DNA from 2 places in the Bacillus sp. FAU20 genome. Region 2 is predicted to be linked to the other one. Evidence: riboswitches for the same ligand, from Rfam matches in the RefSeq annotation. Region 2 holds a riboswitch; the other holds the start of a gene.
What was found. Region 2 has a riboswitch for S-adenosylmethionine ahead of AC0OM3_RS09670 (M20 family metallopeptidase). Riboswitches for the same ligand answer to the same signal wherever they lie in the genome.

Region 1: another riboswitch for S-adenosylmethionine. It lies ahead of AC0OM3_RS22095 (ECF-type riboflavin transporter substrate-binding protein); the one in region 2 lies ahead of AC0OM3_RS09670 (M20 family metallopeptidase).

Annotation. Positions count from the first base shown of each region.
Region 1 is NZ_JBVYHY010000026.1:36,087-44,163, forward strand. It holds gene AC0OM3_RS22080 (peptidoglycan D,D-transpeptidase FtsI family protein) at 1-870, shown strand, start outside; gene AC0OM3_RS22085 (macrolide family glycosyltransferase) at 1,316-2,503, shown strand; gene AC0OM3_RS22090 (aspartate/glutamate racemase family protein) at 2,595-3,275, opposite strand; SAM riboswitch class I at 3,429-3,544, shown strand; gene AC0OM3_RS22095 (ECF-type riboflavin transporter substrate-binding protein) at 3,685-4,233, shown strand; gene AC0OM3_RS22100 (ABC transporter ATP-binding protein) at 4,244-5,944, shown strand; gene AC0OM3_RS22105 (energy-coupling factor transporter transmembrane component T family protein) at 5,937-6,737, shown strand; gene AC0OM3_RS22110 (YjcZ family sporulation protein) at 6,874-6,981, shown strand; gene AC0OM3_RS22115 (LytS/YhcK type 5TM receptor domain-containing protein) at 7,083-8,077, opposite strand, start outside.
Region 2 is NZ_JBVYHY010000011.1:243,838-251,914, forward strand. It holds gene AC0OM3_RS09650 (serine hydrolase domain-containing protein) at 1-790, shown strand, start outside; gene AC0OM3_RS09655 (hypothetical protein) at 1,105-1,428, opposite strand; gene AC0OM3_RS09660 (VOC family protein) at 1,564-1,956, opposite strand; gene AC0OM3_RS09665 (AAA domain-containing protein) at 2,068-4,377, shown strand; SAM riboswitch class I at 4,453-4,554, shown strand; gene AC0OM3_RS09670 (M20 family metallopeptidase) at 4,643-5,848, shown strand; gene AC0OM3_RS09675 (MDR family MFS transporter) at 6,173-7,429, shown strand; gene arsR (arsenical resistance operon transcriptional regulator ArsR) at 7,597-7,902, shown strand; gene AC0OM3_RS09685 (ArsI/CadI family heavy metal resistance metalloenzyme) at 7,963-8,077, shown strand, end outside.

The DNA of each region.
Region 1 (8,077 bases), on a different contig from region 2:
GCACCTATGAAGTTTAAAGGAACTAAGGAGAAGAAGTCTTGGAAAAATTTTGGTGATATAGACGATCTAAGAGCGTTACAAGTTTCTTCAAACGTTTATATGTTTAATATAGCATTAAAAATTGCTGGCGTGGATTATGTGAAAAATAGTTCACTAGATATTAAACAAGAATATTTTGATAAAATGAGGTATTATTTCAGGCAATTTGGACTAGGCGTACAAACTGGTATTGATTTACCAAATGAAACTGCAGGACAAATTGGAAGAAAAGATAATCAGCCTGGTTTCTTATTAGATTATTCTATTGGACAATATGATACGTATACACCACTTCAGCTTGCACAATATATTTCCACTATCGCAAATGGAGGGTATCGAATGAAACCACAAATTGTTCAAGAGATTAGAGAACAAACCGTTCAAAAAGATGAGGTTGGTAAAGTAGTACAATCAATAGAACCCGTTGTTTTAAATAGAATTGATATGAAACAAGAATATATTAATCAAGTAAAAGAAGGATTTAGAAAAGTATTTCAAGAAGGAGATGGAACGGGAGTAAGAGCGTTCCAAAAAGCACCATATAAACCAGCTGGTAAAACAGGGACCGCACAAACTGTATATGGTGGAGAAAATGATATTGGGCGAAATGAGAAAGGCGACCGTAGAGAATGTTATAATTTAACATTAGCTGGATATGCGCCATATGATGATCCAGAAGTAGCATTTTCTGTTGTAGTACCGTGGGTTAAAAATGATAAATCAGGCATTAACTCCGATATTGGAAAAGAAGTTTTAGATGCTTATTTTGATTTGAAAAATAAGCGATTAACTGGTGAAGCGCCAAAAACAGATGACTCTAAAGAGAATTAAAATGGACGAAACGTCTCTAGCATTCATGTGAACTAGAGGCGTTTTTATCTGGGAATAGATTAGAAATGAGGTATATATGAAGCTGTTTATTCTAAAATATTGGAGGAACATAGGTAGCTACATCATAATAATAATTGAGATTATATTTATTAATAACTCTTTTTTTATTTTAATGAGCTAAAATAATTCTATTAACGATTCACGTTTTGTAAAATAAATCATATATTGATAGCATAGGACAAGCAGAAAAGCTTGTTCTAACCTCACAGAACACTCCTTATCACGGTTAGGCATCTACATAGGTAGATGCCTTTTTTTATGTTGATGACTGAAAATTATTTATCAACATAATGTTGCAAGCACATTAGGACTATTAGGGGACGATTACATGTACAAATAACAGTATGCTTAATTAAAATAGTGAAATGTAAGGAGTGAGGAATAAGTGCTAAATATTTTAGTAGTTAATTTTCCAGCAGAGGGACATGTAAACCCTACATTAAATTTAGTAAAAGCCTTTACTGAACGAGGGGATAATGTACATTATATTACAACGGCAAACTTTAAGGGTAGAATTGAAGATTTAGGAGCTACTGTACATACTCATCCGGATCTATTAAAGGGGATTTCTATTGATGCTGAAACCTCATCTGGGTTAAATGCTTTCTTTCATGTGCATGTTCAAACTTCTTTATATATATTAGAAATTACGAAACAATTAAGTGAAAGCATAAATTTTGATTTCGTAATTTATGATATATTTGGTGCGGGAGAGTTAGTAAAGGAGTATTTAAAAGTTCCAGGTGTAGTGTCCTCACCTATATTTTTAATTCCTTCAGAGTTTTTGAAGACATTACCTTTTCATCCAAATGCAGATATACCATTCCAACCAGAGAAGATCTCTGAAAAATTATTAAACCAGATGGAACATGAATTTGGAGTAAAACCAAACAATAATCTTCAATTTATGAATAATAAGGGTGATGTTTGTCTCGTATACACAAGTCGTTATTTCCAACCTAATAGCGAATCATTCGAAGAAAATAACATTTTTATTGGACCGAGTATTTCAAAGCGTAAAACAAATATAAAGTTTCCATTGGAATCACTTAAAGAAAAGAAAGTTATTTATATTTCAATGGGAACACTGCTTGAAGGACTCGAACCATTCTTTAATACTTGTATTGATACTTTTTCAGATTTTGATGGGATAGTTGTAATGGCAATTGGTGATAGAAATGATATTTCTAAAATTAAGAAAGCACCAGATAATTTTATAATTGCTCCATACGTACCTCAATCAGAAATATTAAATGAAGCAGATGTTTTTATTACACATGGTGGTATGAATAGCGTACACGATGCCATTCATTATAATGTCCCATTTGTAATAATACCGCATGATAAAGACCAGCCAATGATAGCGCAAAGATTAACTGAGCTTGAAGCGGCACATAGACTATTGAAAGAACATGTTAATGTGCACACTTTAAAAGAGGCCGTAACAGATGTTCTTTCAAATGAAAAGTATAAACATGGTATAAGAAAACTTAATGATAGCTTTTTAGAATGTGGTGGTTCAAAAGAAGCAATTGCAGTTATTGAATCTCTTTTAAATAAAGTAAAACTTTAATCGATAGGGATTTTACTACCCATAAATAGCGGGATAAATAGTCGTAACTGTATACAAGCATAGAGGTTCTCACCTTTATGCTTGTATATTCTTATCCAGCAAATTGTACAGCAGTATTTGCATGTAAAAAAGCAGTATCAAAAACGGGAACAGTGAGATCATTTTGGGAGATGAGTAAAGGTATTTCAGTACAGCCTAATAATATACCTTCAGCGCCGTTTTGAATTAATGATTTTGTAATTTGTAATAGCTTTTCTTTAGATGTTTCTGAAATGATCCCTCTACTTAATTCATCTAATATGACATGGTGGATAAAAGTTCTTTCCTCGTCATTTGGGATAATTGTCTCAATGTTATATTTCGCTAATCGTGATTTATAGAAATCTTGCTCCATCGTTTGTTTTGTTCCTAATAGTCCGATACGTTTTATATTCTGTTCTACCATTTCTTTAGCACTTACATCACCAATGTGAAGAAGCGGGATAGATATTGCTTGTTCTACTTCCTCGGCAAATAGATGTACGGTATTTGAACACATTAATAAACATTCAGCCCCAGATTTTTCAACTTTCTTTGCAACTGTAACTAGTTCATTTTTCACTTCTTCATATTGATGGTTTTGTAATAAAGTAGTTACTTCACCAAAGTCCATACTATATAAAACTAACTTTGCATTTTGATCGTATTGAGAGAGTGTAAGTGTATTAATATGTTTATAGTATAAAGATGTAGATTCCCAACTTAATCCTCCAATCAAACCAATAACTTTCATAATGCATTCCTCCCGAAACGATTTTGAATTTATTATTTCATAATTCCGATAAGAATACAATGATTTAAATGATCTATTTAACAAAAAATAAAAATAGTAAGAAAAGTGTTGAAATTTACATTCTTTAGTGCCATAATACGAATTACAAATTAATACTTATCCAGAGAGGTGGAGGGAACGGCCCTAAGAAACCTCAGCAACCCCTATGCAATTTTATAGGAAGGTGCTAATTCCGCAGAGGACACGATGTGTTTTTTGAAAGATAAGAGGATTCTTGAACGTGACAGAAAATGACCTCTTATGTAAGAGGTCATTTTTTTGTTGTATAGAAAGAGAGTGTCGATGCATAATTCATTTTTAAATTAAATATAGAGTAATAAAAGTTGACTAATATGAGAGGGGAATTGTCATGAACAAATTATCAACAAAGTTAGTAGTAGCAATCGGTATTGGAGCAGCATTATACGGGATATTAGGGCTTTGGGGATTTTCTATTGCACCGAATACATTTATTAAACCAGCATTAGCTATATTAACTGTTTTTGGAGCATTATTTGGTCCAGTGGCAGGACTGTTAATCGGACTTATCGGTCATACCGTAACAGATACGATTGCTGGATGGGGGATTTGGTGGGGCTGGGTTATTAGTTCAGGAATTATTGGTTTTTCAATGGGGCTTATTCAAAGAAGAGTTGGTTTTAGTGTGAAAAACGGGTCGTTTAACAAGGGGGATATTTCTTATTTAGCAATTACTGGGCTAGTTGGTATTGTCATTGCTATTATATTTGCTGGGGCATTCGATATTATTGTGATGGGAGAACCATTTGACAAAATTGTTATACAAGTATTAGGCGCAACAATTTCCGATGTCATCGTTTTCTTAGTACTTGGATTGCCACTTACAATTGGTTTGGCGAAATCCAATAAGAAACATACACATTTAAAAATTGAAAAGTAGGGATGTTAACATGCAACCAATTATTTCGTTTGAACAATTCACCTTTCAATATTGGCATGCTGCGCAGCCTACTTTAAGTGATATTACCTTTCATATATACCCTGGGGAAAAAGTGCTAATTGCTGGACGAAGTGGTTCAGGCAAGTCGACATTAGCTCATTGTATAAATGGGCTAATCCCATTTTCTTACGAAGGGACTAGTACAGGTAACGTTTTAATTGCCGGTAAAGACCCGAGGGAAGGAAGTATTTTTGAACAAAGTAAACAGGTAGGAACAATTTTGCAAGATCAAGATGCTCAATTTATTGGTCTGACAGTAGAAGAAGATGTAGCTTTTTATTTAGAAAATGAATGTGTAAAGCAAGATGATATGAAAAAGATTGTTTCGGACTCATTAAGAAAGGTGAAGATGCATACGTTTCATAAACAAAGTCCACATGAATTATCAGGAGGTCAAAAGCAAACAGTTTCCCTTGCTGGTTTATTAACAACAAATGCGGATATATTATTGTTCGATGAACCGTTAGCAAACTTAGATCCACTAAGCGCCATACATACGATAGAACTTATGAAAGATATACATGAACAATATAATAAAACGATTGTTATTATCGAACATAGGATAGAAGAAATTTTAAAACTGGATTTAGACAAAGTTATATTAATTGATGAAGGTAAAGTCATTGCGATAGGAACACCAAAAGAAATCTTAGCGTCAAATATATTACCACGTATCGGCTTAAGAGAGCCTATTTACATCGAAGCATTAAAGAGATTACATTTTGATAGTAATAATGACGTAATATATCCAATGGAAAACCTTCAAAAAGAAAAGGTAAGCAACGTTATAAAAGAGTGGATGGAGAAACAAGTCATATTAAAAGGGAATACTAAAAACAAGGAATTACTTAAAGTGGAGAATTTATCATTTTCATACTCTAATAAACAAAAAGTATTAGAAAATGTAAACCTTTCAATATATGAAGGAGAAATTGTGGCACTGTTAGGACATAATGGAGCAGGGAAATCAACATTAGCTCATAGTCTTATAGGCATAAACAAAATGAAAAATGGGAAAATCTTGTTAAAAGGTGAAGATATTAGTTCTTGGTCTATTCGTAAACGTGGGGAAATCATATCTTACGTGATGCAAAATCCAAATCATATGATTACACAGCCTACTGTTTTTGAAGAAGTTTCATTTACATTAACATTACATAATTTTTCTAAGGAAGAAATTAAGAATAGAGTAGAAGGAACTTTAAAAATTTGTGGTTTATATCCATTTCGTAATTGGCCAATTCAAGCACTAAGCTATGGGCAAAAAAAGAGATTAACAATCGCATCTGTATTAACAACAAATCCTAAACTTATCATATTAGATGAACCGACAGCGGGACAAGATTATTATCACTATAAACAATTTATGTCTTTTATTAAAAACCTAGCTAAAAAGGGTATTTCATTTGTTTTTATCACTCATGATATGAATCTCGTACTAGAATATGCAGACCGTGCAGTAGTTCTACATGAAGGGAAAATTATTGCGGATAATACAGTGTTTGATGTATTAGGCGATCAAGAAACGTTACAAAGAGCCAACTTAAGAGAGAGTTCTTTAACCAAGCTTGTTAAATTTAGTGGGATTGCATGTCCAGAAAAATTTATGGAGCTTTATTTAGACAGTAATAGGAGGGAGGAAGGTGCATAGTACATATTTTCATCGTATGGATGGGGTAGTGAAATTGTTTTTATTTATTTTTTGTATGACGCTTACTTTTTTGTTTTTTGATTTTCGGGTGTTACTAATATTATTTATTATTGGGTGTATCGGGCTCAGCATTGCTAAAATTCCATTTCGTAAAATTTTAATTGTTTTTAGTGTCATATTTACATTTAGTTTATTAAACTCTGTCATGATTTTATTGATTACACCAACTCATGGATCTGAATTAACTGAATCATATACCGTGTTTTTACATGTTGGATATGCAACGATTACATATGAAACATTATTTTATGCAGCTACACTTTCATTAAAGTATTTTACGTTATTACCATTTACACTTCTTTTTATTTACACGACAGATCCAAGTGAATTTGTAAGTAACTTAAGTAAACTGGGTATTCATTATAAGATTACTTATGCAATAAATATTGCACTACGTTATATTCCTGACATCCAGTCTGAGTATAAAATTATTAAACACGCGCAAGAAGCGAGAGGAGTGGCTTTTGAAAAAGGAGAAGCAAGTTTATGGGTTCGTATGAAGAACCGTGTTTTAATTTTCTGGCCACTAATCATTCATTCTCTAGAAAGAATAGATACGGTTTCAAATGCAATGGATTTAAGAGGATTTGGAAAGAAGGATAAACGTACATGGTTTTATACAAGTAAGGCGAAACGTGAAGATTTCATCGCTTTATTTGCCGGTATTTTCATATTTATTGTTGCGGTATATTTAAAATTAAACGTATTTCAAAACTTTTGGTATCCATTTTAAAGCACTCTTTAAACGAGTGCTTTTACTTATTTTTATGTAGACATGCTCAAAAAAGGGATATACACATAATGTATAATACGAACCAGTTAAAATGATCAACTACCTATTAGTTTTCAAACCAAAAGGAGGAGAAAATATGAGTTACGGTGGTTCTTGTGGTTTTGGTGGAGGTTTCGCTTTATTAGTTGTGTTATTCATTCTATTAATAATTGTAGGATGCAGCTGCTGGGGCGGAGGATACTAATTTTTAATTAGTCTTCACAAATGTAAACTAAAAAAACATTGAAGATACTTATGTATCGAAACAAATAAAAAAGGAGCGACTATGCTCCTTTTTTATTTGTTTTAATGTGTATTCTTACTATATTTCGGGAACGTAATCGTTAAAGTCGTTCCTTTACTAACGATACTTCTGATTTTTAAACTTCCATGCATCGTCTCAATAATCTTAACAGCAACCATTGTACCTAAACCAGTTCCTTTTGTTTTTGTACTAAAATACGGTTCACCGAATCGATGTATTTGCTCCTGTGACATTCCAACTCCGCTATCTTCAATTCGTATTTCAACTTTACTATTATTGATGGATGAGGAAATATTTAAGGTACCACCATTAGGCATTGCTTCAATACTATTTTTTATTAAGTTTAAAAAACATTGTTGAAAGTGCTGTTTATTACCAACAATGGTTGCCTCAGAAAAATCCTGTGTAATATGTATCGTATTCATATTACACAATGGCAATATCATATTAATAACTCGATTTAACTCTTGTTTTACTGAAATTTGATCTAATTTTTCTGGAGCAGGTTTGGCAAACGTTAAGTAATCATCGATAATTTCTTGGGCACGATTTAACTCTTCAAGTATATGTTTAATATATTCGTCTCTTGATTCGGGAGTTAAATTTGGTGTTTTTAAAAGCTGTGTAAATCCTTTTACAACCGTTAAGGGATTCCTTACTTCGTGCGATATACTTGCAGCGAGTTGGCTAACAATCTCCATTTTTTCCATTTTAATTAATTTTGAGCGCATTAATACAGCATCTTTAATAACTTCATTTATATAAACAATAAATAACATTAAAGTAGTCGGTAATACCATGAAATAAATAATATACAAATTATTCACTTCAAAACCTGATAAGGTTATTACAATTAAAGTTGTAAATATTGCTAGGAAAAAGGTTAAAAGCATGGAAAAAACTACTTTAAGTTTTCTATTATATGTATTAAATTTTGAAGATGCGAGTGCTGTAACGATGAACATTATTCCGTAAACAACAACTGTCAACATGTTAAAGCCATAAAATAAAAATCTCGTAATTAATAAAATTGCAA
Region 2 (8,077 bases):
AATAGAAATTACGAAGAAGGGAGAACTGTTTTTACCAACTAAACCGGAAGAAAAATATGTATATACGGCGGATGGAAGCTTTATAAATGAGAAGGGTACTTCCAAGCTTAACTTCGTCACAGAGAAGAATGGAAAAGTTTATTTGAGAGAGAGCACATATGAATTATCACCGGGATTGGGGCAAAATGTGCTGACTCACTATTTAGCCCAGAAATTAGAAAACAATGTGTTACCGAAGAAAACAGCTGCTGCATGGGCGAAGCGCGAGGGTGGCAAGTTCTATCTCGTTAACGAAAAATTTAATTCTATGAACTATCTAGGACAACTAATGCCTCTTAACACACAAATTACGATCAAGGATGGATATTGGGACGGCAAAAAAATTACAGGTCCGAATACGGCGACGCATCAAATTCAAATTCCTGTGATGAATGGGCGGGATACAAAGGAAGCCCATTTCTATACAGAGGATGGTACTGAATATATGGAGATGTCCAGCTTTTTATACGTCAGTGAATCTAACGTAAAACCCCTTGATACAGGTCAATTATCGAAAGTTACATTGCAAAAAAATGGGCATGCGAAATGGTTTACGGTCCCGCAAGAGGCAGCAGGGAAAACGATGAATGTGGAGTTGTCATCAGGAAGTTCATTCGCGGTGTATGATGAGAATGGAGTATGCGTCAATTTTACCGTCGTTAGTGATAATAACAAAGTGAAACTACCAGAAAACGGAACGGTTGTATTTGCTGGCGCACCGAACTCCGAATTTACAGTCGCATTGAACTAGCTACAACTCGGGATAGACTTCAATAAAACAGTGCGACATGGAAAAGATATTTTATTTGTATCTTAAGTATTACCTTAAATGATATTACACTTAAATTCTTACCTTAATAGCAATGGGATAGGACCACATGCCTATCAGCCTAAGAAAATAAATCAACCCCATGTCCATCAAGCTAGTAAAAAAAATACCCCAAAAATAGTAAAATTGACATCCCCAGAGTAAAAATGTAAAAAATTATTGTTTAGGGGCAGCGTAAAACATTAGTTTGATAGCGATATGGCGCTACTCATAAAAAAGAAATAGGAGAGAATATCCTATTTCTTTTTATTAATATAATAAAATGTAATGAATAGATCCAAAGTAATGATAATAATTAGAAGTAACAAGTGTATAAGTGCATCAGTTTTTCCGTTTAGTAAAGACTTTACAAAGAAATCCCATTCTGTTTCATAGGGAGGTTCTACCCAATTTCGTTGCAGACCTAATACCATTCCATTTATAAAATAGACAATACTTAATAGAATCCTTCCAACAAATAAGGCAGCTGTTTTTATATTCCAATCCTTTATCTTGATGACATAAAGGATTGGAAATAGTATCAGTATCCAAAAAACAAGAATAAAGACTGTATTTCCCATTCTCTCCTCCTAACAAAATGATTGTATTTTTAATCTTGGTAAATTCTTAGGTTGGAGGTATGTTTCATTGTTACTGGTTAAAAACAAGGACCGTAATTCCGGCTCCTTTTCTATTCCGCAAAATAAAGGTTTGCTTTATCTCTCGGTTTCAAAAAACTCAATCCATTCTCCATCAGGACCAGCGAAGAATAAGTAACGTGTTCCATCTGGTAATGTTTCAATTTCTTCTCCTAATAAAAAGGTTACGCCGTGTTGCTGTATTCTTTCGATTTCATCTTCTAATGAATCCACTTTAAAGCAAATGTGATGTACTTTTCCTTCTGCCGGAAGAGAAGAGTTGTAGCCTTCAATGAGTTCTAGTATCGTTTCCTTCGATTCTTCTACACCTAAAAAAGCGAGTTTTAAGTCTGGATTCGGGTGCCCCATACGTTTAATGAGCTGTAAGCCAACTACTTCTTCATAAAATGAAATAGATGTTTCTAAGTTTGCAACCATAAGTCCGACGTGTTCTATTCTTCTAACAGGCATGTAGATTCCTTCTTTCTGAAAATTATATACAATATAATATTGAAAATTAAGAAAATAAGCAAGATAAAAACCTTACAAATTTTAGCGTGTTATATGGTATAGTGAGAAAGTATGTTTGGGGAGAAGGAAGGAGATTATACGATGAATACACCTACTCAAACTCCTTCATTATCGGAAACGATGAAAGAGTGGCATTATGCATTAGCATATGAAATTAAACATTGGAAAACGATAGGTGGTAGTAAAATTTCTATCATGAATGGTCGTTTTTTATATACAGATTATGAAAGTACAGTATATGTATTTCAGCTTATTTCGGAAGTAAGCTTACCTGAAGGTTCACCGATTCGAATTGAGTTCGATGGTGAGGAAGCGACAGGGGAAGTATTATCTGTACACGGATTAGAAATAGAATTGAAATTAAATGATTATATACAAGGTGAAATACGAGAAGCTGTTTTATACAGTGAACCGTGGCAGCTTTTAGAGCAGCTGCAAGAGCGATTGAAAGAAGCACGTAAAGATAAGCTGAAACGTAATCGTATAAAGCGTCTTGTTGATGGGACGAGCAGTCCGAAACATATTGAGAAGATGAAAAATCCAAAAAATGAATTGGCGTATCGTTCATTTTACAATCCGACGACGTACGTGTGGGGACCACCTGGAACAGGGAAGTCTTACAATTTATCACGTATTATTTCGGCGCATTATCAAAAAGGAAAGTCGGTACTTGTGTTAGCACATAGTAATGCGGCAGTAGACGTATTAATGAGTGAAGTAACGAAACAAATTGAAAAGAAAAAGAAATGGACGCCTGGCGAAATTGTTCGTTACGGTTATAGTCAGCATGAACATATACGAAATCATGAAACGTTACTTGCGTCGAAGTTAGTTGAAACGACGAACGGATCTTGGGGAGAAGAAAGACTCTATTTAGAAGAAACACGACAAGATCTTCGCGAAAAGATTTTATCGCATAAAGCGACTTCTGCTGATAAGAAGCGTATACAAGAGATTGAAAGTGACCTTCGAAAGCAAAAAGCAAAAATTAAAGAAGTAGAAAAAGAATACATTGAAAATGCGAAAGTAATCGGCGCGACTTTATCGAAATGTGCCATTGATTCACTGATTTATGAGCGTACATTTGATTTAGTTGTCGTAGATGAAGTGAGTATGGCATATGTTCCGCAAATCGCATTAGCTGCTTCACTTGGAAAACGTATCGTCGTTTGTGGCGACTTTTTACAATTACCTCCAATTGCGATGGCGAACCATGAACTTGTTCGCAAATGGCTCGGGGAAGATATGTTTTACCATGCTGGGATTGTTGAGTCTGTTAATAAATCAGAAGCACATCCGAACCTATTTATGTTGCAGGAACAAAGACGTATGCATGCGGATATATCGAAGTTTACGAATTCGTTTATTTATAAAAATAGAGTATACGATCATCCGTCTGTTTCAGAGCGTAAAGAACTTGCGCAATTGCAGCCGTTCGCAAATGAGGCGAGTGTTTTATTCGATACGAGCTTAATGGGAGCCTTTTCTTTAAAAGACGCTGCATCTGGTTCACGTTTTAACATTATGTCTGGTTTAGTAGCAATGCAAATGATGTTAATCGGATTGTTAGATGGTGTTCAATCGATTGGTGTTGTGACACCTTACAGGGCGCAGTCACGCTTTTTATCGACGTGTATTAGAGAAATGTTGCAGAGAACGAAATATCAAAACATACCAGTATTAGCGGCAACAGTTCATAAGTTCCAAGGTTCTGAAAGAGATATGATGATCTTTGATACGGTTGACAGTTATCCGCAAGAACGACCTGGCGTATTATTCTTTGATCACAAAAACCATCGCCTCGTCAATGTAGCAGTGACAAGGGCGAGAGGGAAGTTCATTCAATTATCAGATTGCCATTATATGCGTAAAAACCTTTCGAGAAAACAAGCATTATCACAATTAACAGCTCATATAGAACGTCACGGAGATGTGTATGATCGCACGACATCAAGACAATTGTGGGAACGGAAAATTTCAAAACGTTTACGCTGGTTTATGGAAATGAATCTTGAGGAAACGAAAGGGTTATTAAAAGATATTTTAGCCGCAAAACGAAAAATTATTATTTCACTTCCAAGTACAAAACAAGTGGATAAGCGAGTATGGCAAGCGTTAATGCGTACAAATGCGCAAATAACAGTTTATAGTGATGGACCAGTTCCACTGAAAAATGTAAAGTTACAAAGACAAAATAAAGCATTCCCATTCTTAGTAATTGATGATGAAATCTTCTGGGCAGGTGCACCGCTTACATCTCAAATGATGTTTGAAGGTAGTACGGAATTTCCGTACGTATGTGCAAGACTGCAAGCACCAGAAACAATTGGTGTATTAAAAGGATTTTTAGATATTCGGTAAATTCGGATAGGAATTCCTTGACTTTTAATCGGAATGAACTTAGAATGAATGTAATTTAATATAATTTTATGAAAATTCTTATCACGAGAGGTTGAGGGACTGGCCCTATGACACCTCGGCAGCGGATTCGTTATGAATACTGTGCCAATTCCAGCAAGGTAACTTGAAAGATAAGAAAGAAGCTCATTTTGACTGTATATACAGAAGCCTCTTTCTATCTTTTAGAAAGAGGCTTTTTTATGTGAAAATAAAAGGAGGAAGAACAATGGGAGCGACAGGAGTAGCGTCACAAAGAAAAACAATTAAAGAGAGTATCGAAAGAAATAAGGAAAAGTACATAGACACAAGTCATGATATTCATGCGAATCCGGAGATTGGTAACCAAGAGTTTTATGCATCAAGAACGTTAAGTTTATTACTGGGTAGTGCAGGATTTCAACTGCAGCACAATATAGCTGGACATGAAACGGGATTTATCGCGCGAAAAAGCTCTGGAAAACAAGGAGCGGCAATCGCATTTTTAGCTGAGTATGACGCTTTACCAGGACTCGGTCATGCGTGTGGTCACAATTTAATCGGCACCATTAGCGTTGCAGCAGCGATCGCATTATCAGAAACGCTTGAAGAAATTGGCGGGGAAGTTGTCGTGTTTGGAACACCAGCTGAAGAAGGAGGGCCAAACGGTAGTGCGAAAGCGAGTTATGTAAAAGCTGGTTTATTTAAAGACATTGATGCGGCACTTATGATTCATCCGAGCGGAAAAACAGCGACAACAAGCCCTTCACTAGCAGTCGATCCACTTGATTTTCATTTTTACGGAAAAACAGCTCACGCCGCAGCTTCACCAGAAGAAGGAATTAACGCATTAGATGCGGTTATTCAGCTCTATAACGGTATTAACGCACTTCGCCAACAACTTCCGTCAGATGTGAAAATTCATGGCGTTATTACAGAAGGCGGAAAAGCACCTAACATTATTCCTGACTACGCCTCAGCAAGGTTCTTCATCCGTGCAGCAACGCGAAAAAGATGCGCGGAAGTAACAGAAAAAGTAAGAAACATTGCTGAGGGAGCAGCGTTAGCAACAGGTGCAAAAGTAAAAATCCATCAATTCCAAAATGAAATCGATGAATTACTCGTAACAAAAACATATAACGATATCGTAGCGGAAGAACTAGAACTATTAGGTGAAGATGTAAACCGTAAAGAAAGAGTAGGGATCGGTTCAACCGACGCAGGAAACGTAAGTCAAGTCGTACCGACAATTCATCCGTACATTAAAATCGGACCAGATGATTTAATTGCACATACGAATGAATTTAGAGAAGCAGCACGTTCAGAACTTGGAGATAAAGCATTAATTACATCGGCAAAAGCATTAGCAAATACGGCGTATCGATTAATTACGGAAGAAGGGTTGTTAGAGAAGGTGAAGGAGGAGTTTAGAGAGGCACAGAGGAATCAGGGGTAAGGCGCTTTTTCGAATATAAATCTAATTCATATGCAGAAATAATAGAAAAGAACATTGAAAAATCAATGTTCTTTTCTATTTATGAATCATTTATTTCTTTAGTGATATCTTGAATCTGGTCTAGTCTAGTTTAATAGTAACGGTGATCTGTGAGTTCAAATTGCATTAAAGGATAATAACTAGAGAATGTGTTGTAATTAAAATTTATATTTCTATATTAATTTGTAAAATAAATTCACTTTATGTTATTATATTTCCCTTGGACTGACAGTTTATAGAATGTATAGTGAATATTTGAAAAGTTAAAATAGGGGATGTATTACGTTGAAATGGTTATCTTGGGACAAAAATTTAAAAACTAGATTGATTGGCGAAACTATGTTCAATACATTGTTTTGGATGTATTTTCCGTTTATGGCAATATACTATAGCGATGCTTTTGGTAAAGCAATTGGCGGAATTTTAATGGCAATTATACCTCTTGTAGGCATAATAGGTAATTTGTTAGGTGGATATTTAGCTGATCGATTAGGGCGTCGACCTGTCATGCTATTAGGCACAATCATACAAGTAGCAATGTTTGCAGTTTTTGCTTTATCTCATTCACATTGGATTAATTATTTAGCCTATATCGGTATTGGAATTAGCGGGGCAATATACAGTCCAGCAAGTTCTGCAATGATAGCTGATATAGTGCCAGAAAAGGATAGAAGGGTGGTCTTTGCCACTTTTGTTACAGCAAATAATATTGGTGCTGTATTTGGACCAGTGTTAGGTTCATTTTTCTTCTTTCATTATCGAAGTGAATTGTTATGGACTTGTACAATTGTTACATTTATTTATTTTATAGCAATCTATTTCATAATTAGAGAAACGCTGCCCGAAGCTTCTAAAAATGATGGAGATAACAATCCAATATCAAAAATCTTTAAAGAACAATGGAATAATTATATGAAAATTTTTAGTGATAAAATTTTCTCTCTTTACATATTTGCGGGAGTTTTGATTATGATAGCTTTCATGCAGCTAGATCTTTATCTTGCATTATATGTAAAGGAATTTGTACCAACTCAATCTCTTTTCTCATGGAGTACTGGTTCATTCTCTTTGAGTAATACTGAAATTTTCGGATGGATGATGGGGTTAAATGGCATTTTGTTTGTTTTATGTTCTTTACCTGTTGCAAAATATTTTGAGAATTGGAGCGACCGAAACGTTTTAATTGTCTCTAATATATTATTTGGAATGGGTATGTTTTTAATAGGGTTAACAACGAATATATGGCTACTATTTGGCTTTATGGCAATATTAACTATTGGGGAATTGATTCGTTCGCCAGTTGTACATAGTTTTGTCAGTAGATATGCACCTGAAAATTCTAGAGGACAGTATATGGCAGCATCTAATTTACAATTTACCATTGGGCGTTTTATTGCACCAATAATGATTGTATTTTCTACATGGCTATCTCCAATTGTTGTGTTCGGAATTATATTACTTTGTACCCTTGTTAGTGCAGTTTTCTATGTGAAAGTATTTCGTATGATTTCAAATACAAACATACATAATTCTACAAAATAGCCCTGTTATGCAGGGCATTTTGTAATTTGATAACTTAAAAGTTCTGTTAAGGGAAAGAAGAGAAGAATATATTAATCAAAAAAATTGATTAATTAGTTGCATAAAGAGCTAAACTACATATATACTATAAACATCAAAAAAAATTGATGAAGGGAGAGGGGACTAAAATGGCACAAGATTTTCAGCTCTATGAGAAAAAATTTAAAGCATTAGCGGATCAAAAGCGTTTAGAGATTATGTATGAACTTTGCCAGCGAGGCCAGACTTGTGTATGTGATTTAGCAGAGATTTTTGAAATGACGCAATCTAAGTTGTCCTATCATTTAAAGATTTTATTAGATGCAGGTTTAATTGTAAAAGAAACAAAAGGTACGTGGAGTTATTATGATTTAAATGATGCGGAAGTAAATAATTTATTATCAGAAGAATTGTGCTGCATTTTTAGAAAAACAGGCAAAGGTAGTTGCTGTTAAAATTTTGTAGTATTAATCAAAAAAAATTGATTAATAACATATAAAGAGGAGGAATAAGTTATGAGATATGTTCATGTTGGTATAAATGTTACGGATTTAGAGAAGTCTATTGAATTTTACGAAAAAGTATTTGGTGAGTCACCAGTTAAGGTGAAAATGGATTATGCAAAATTTT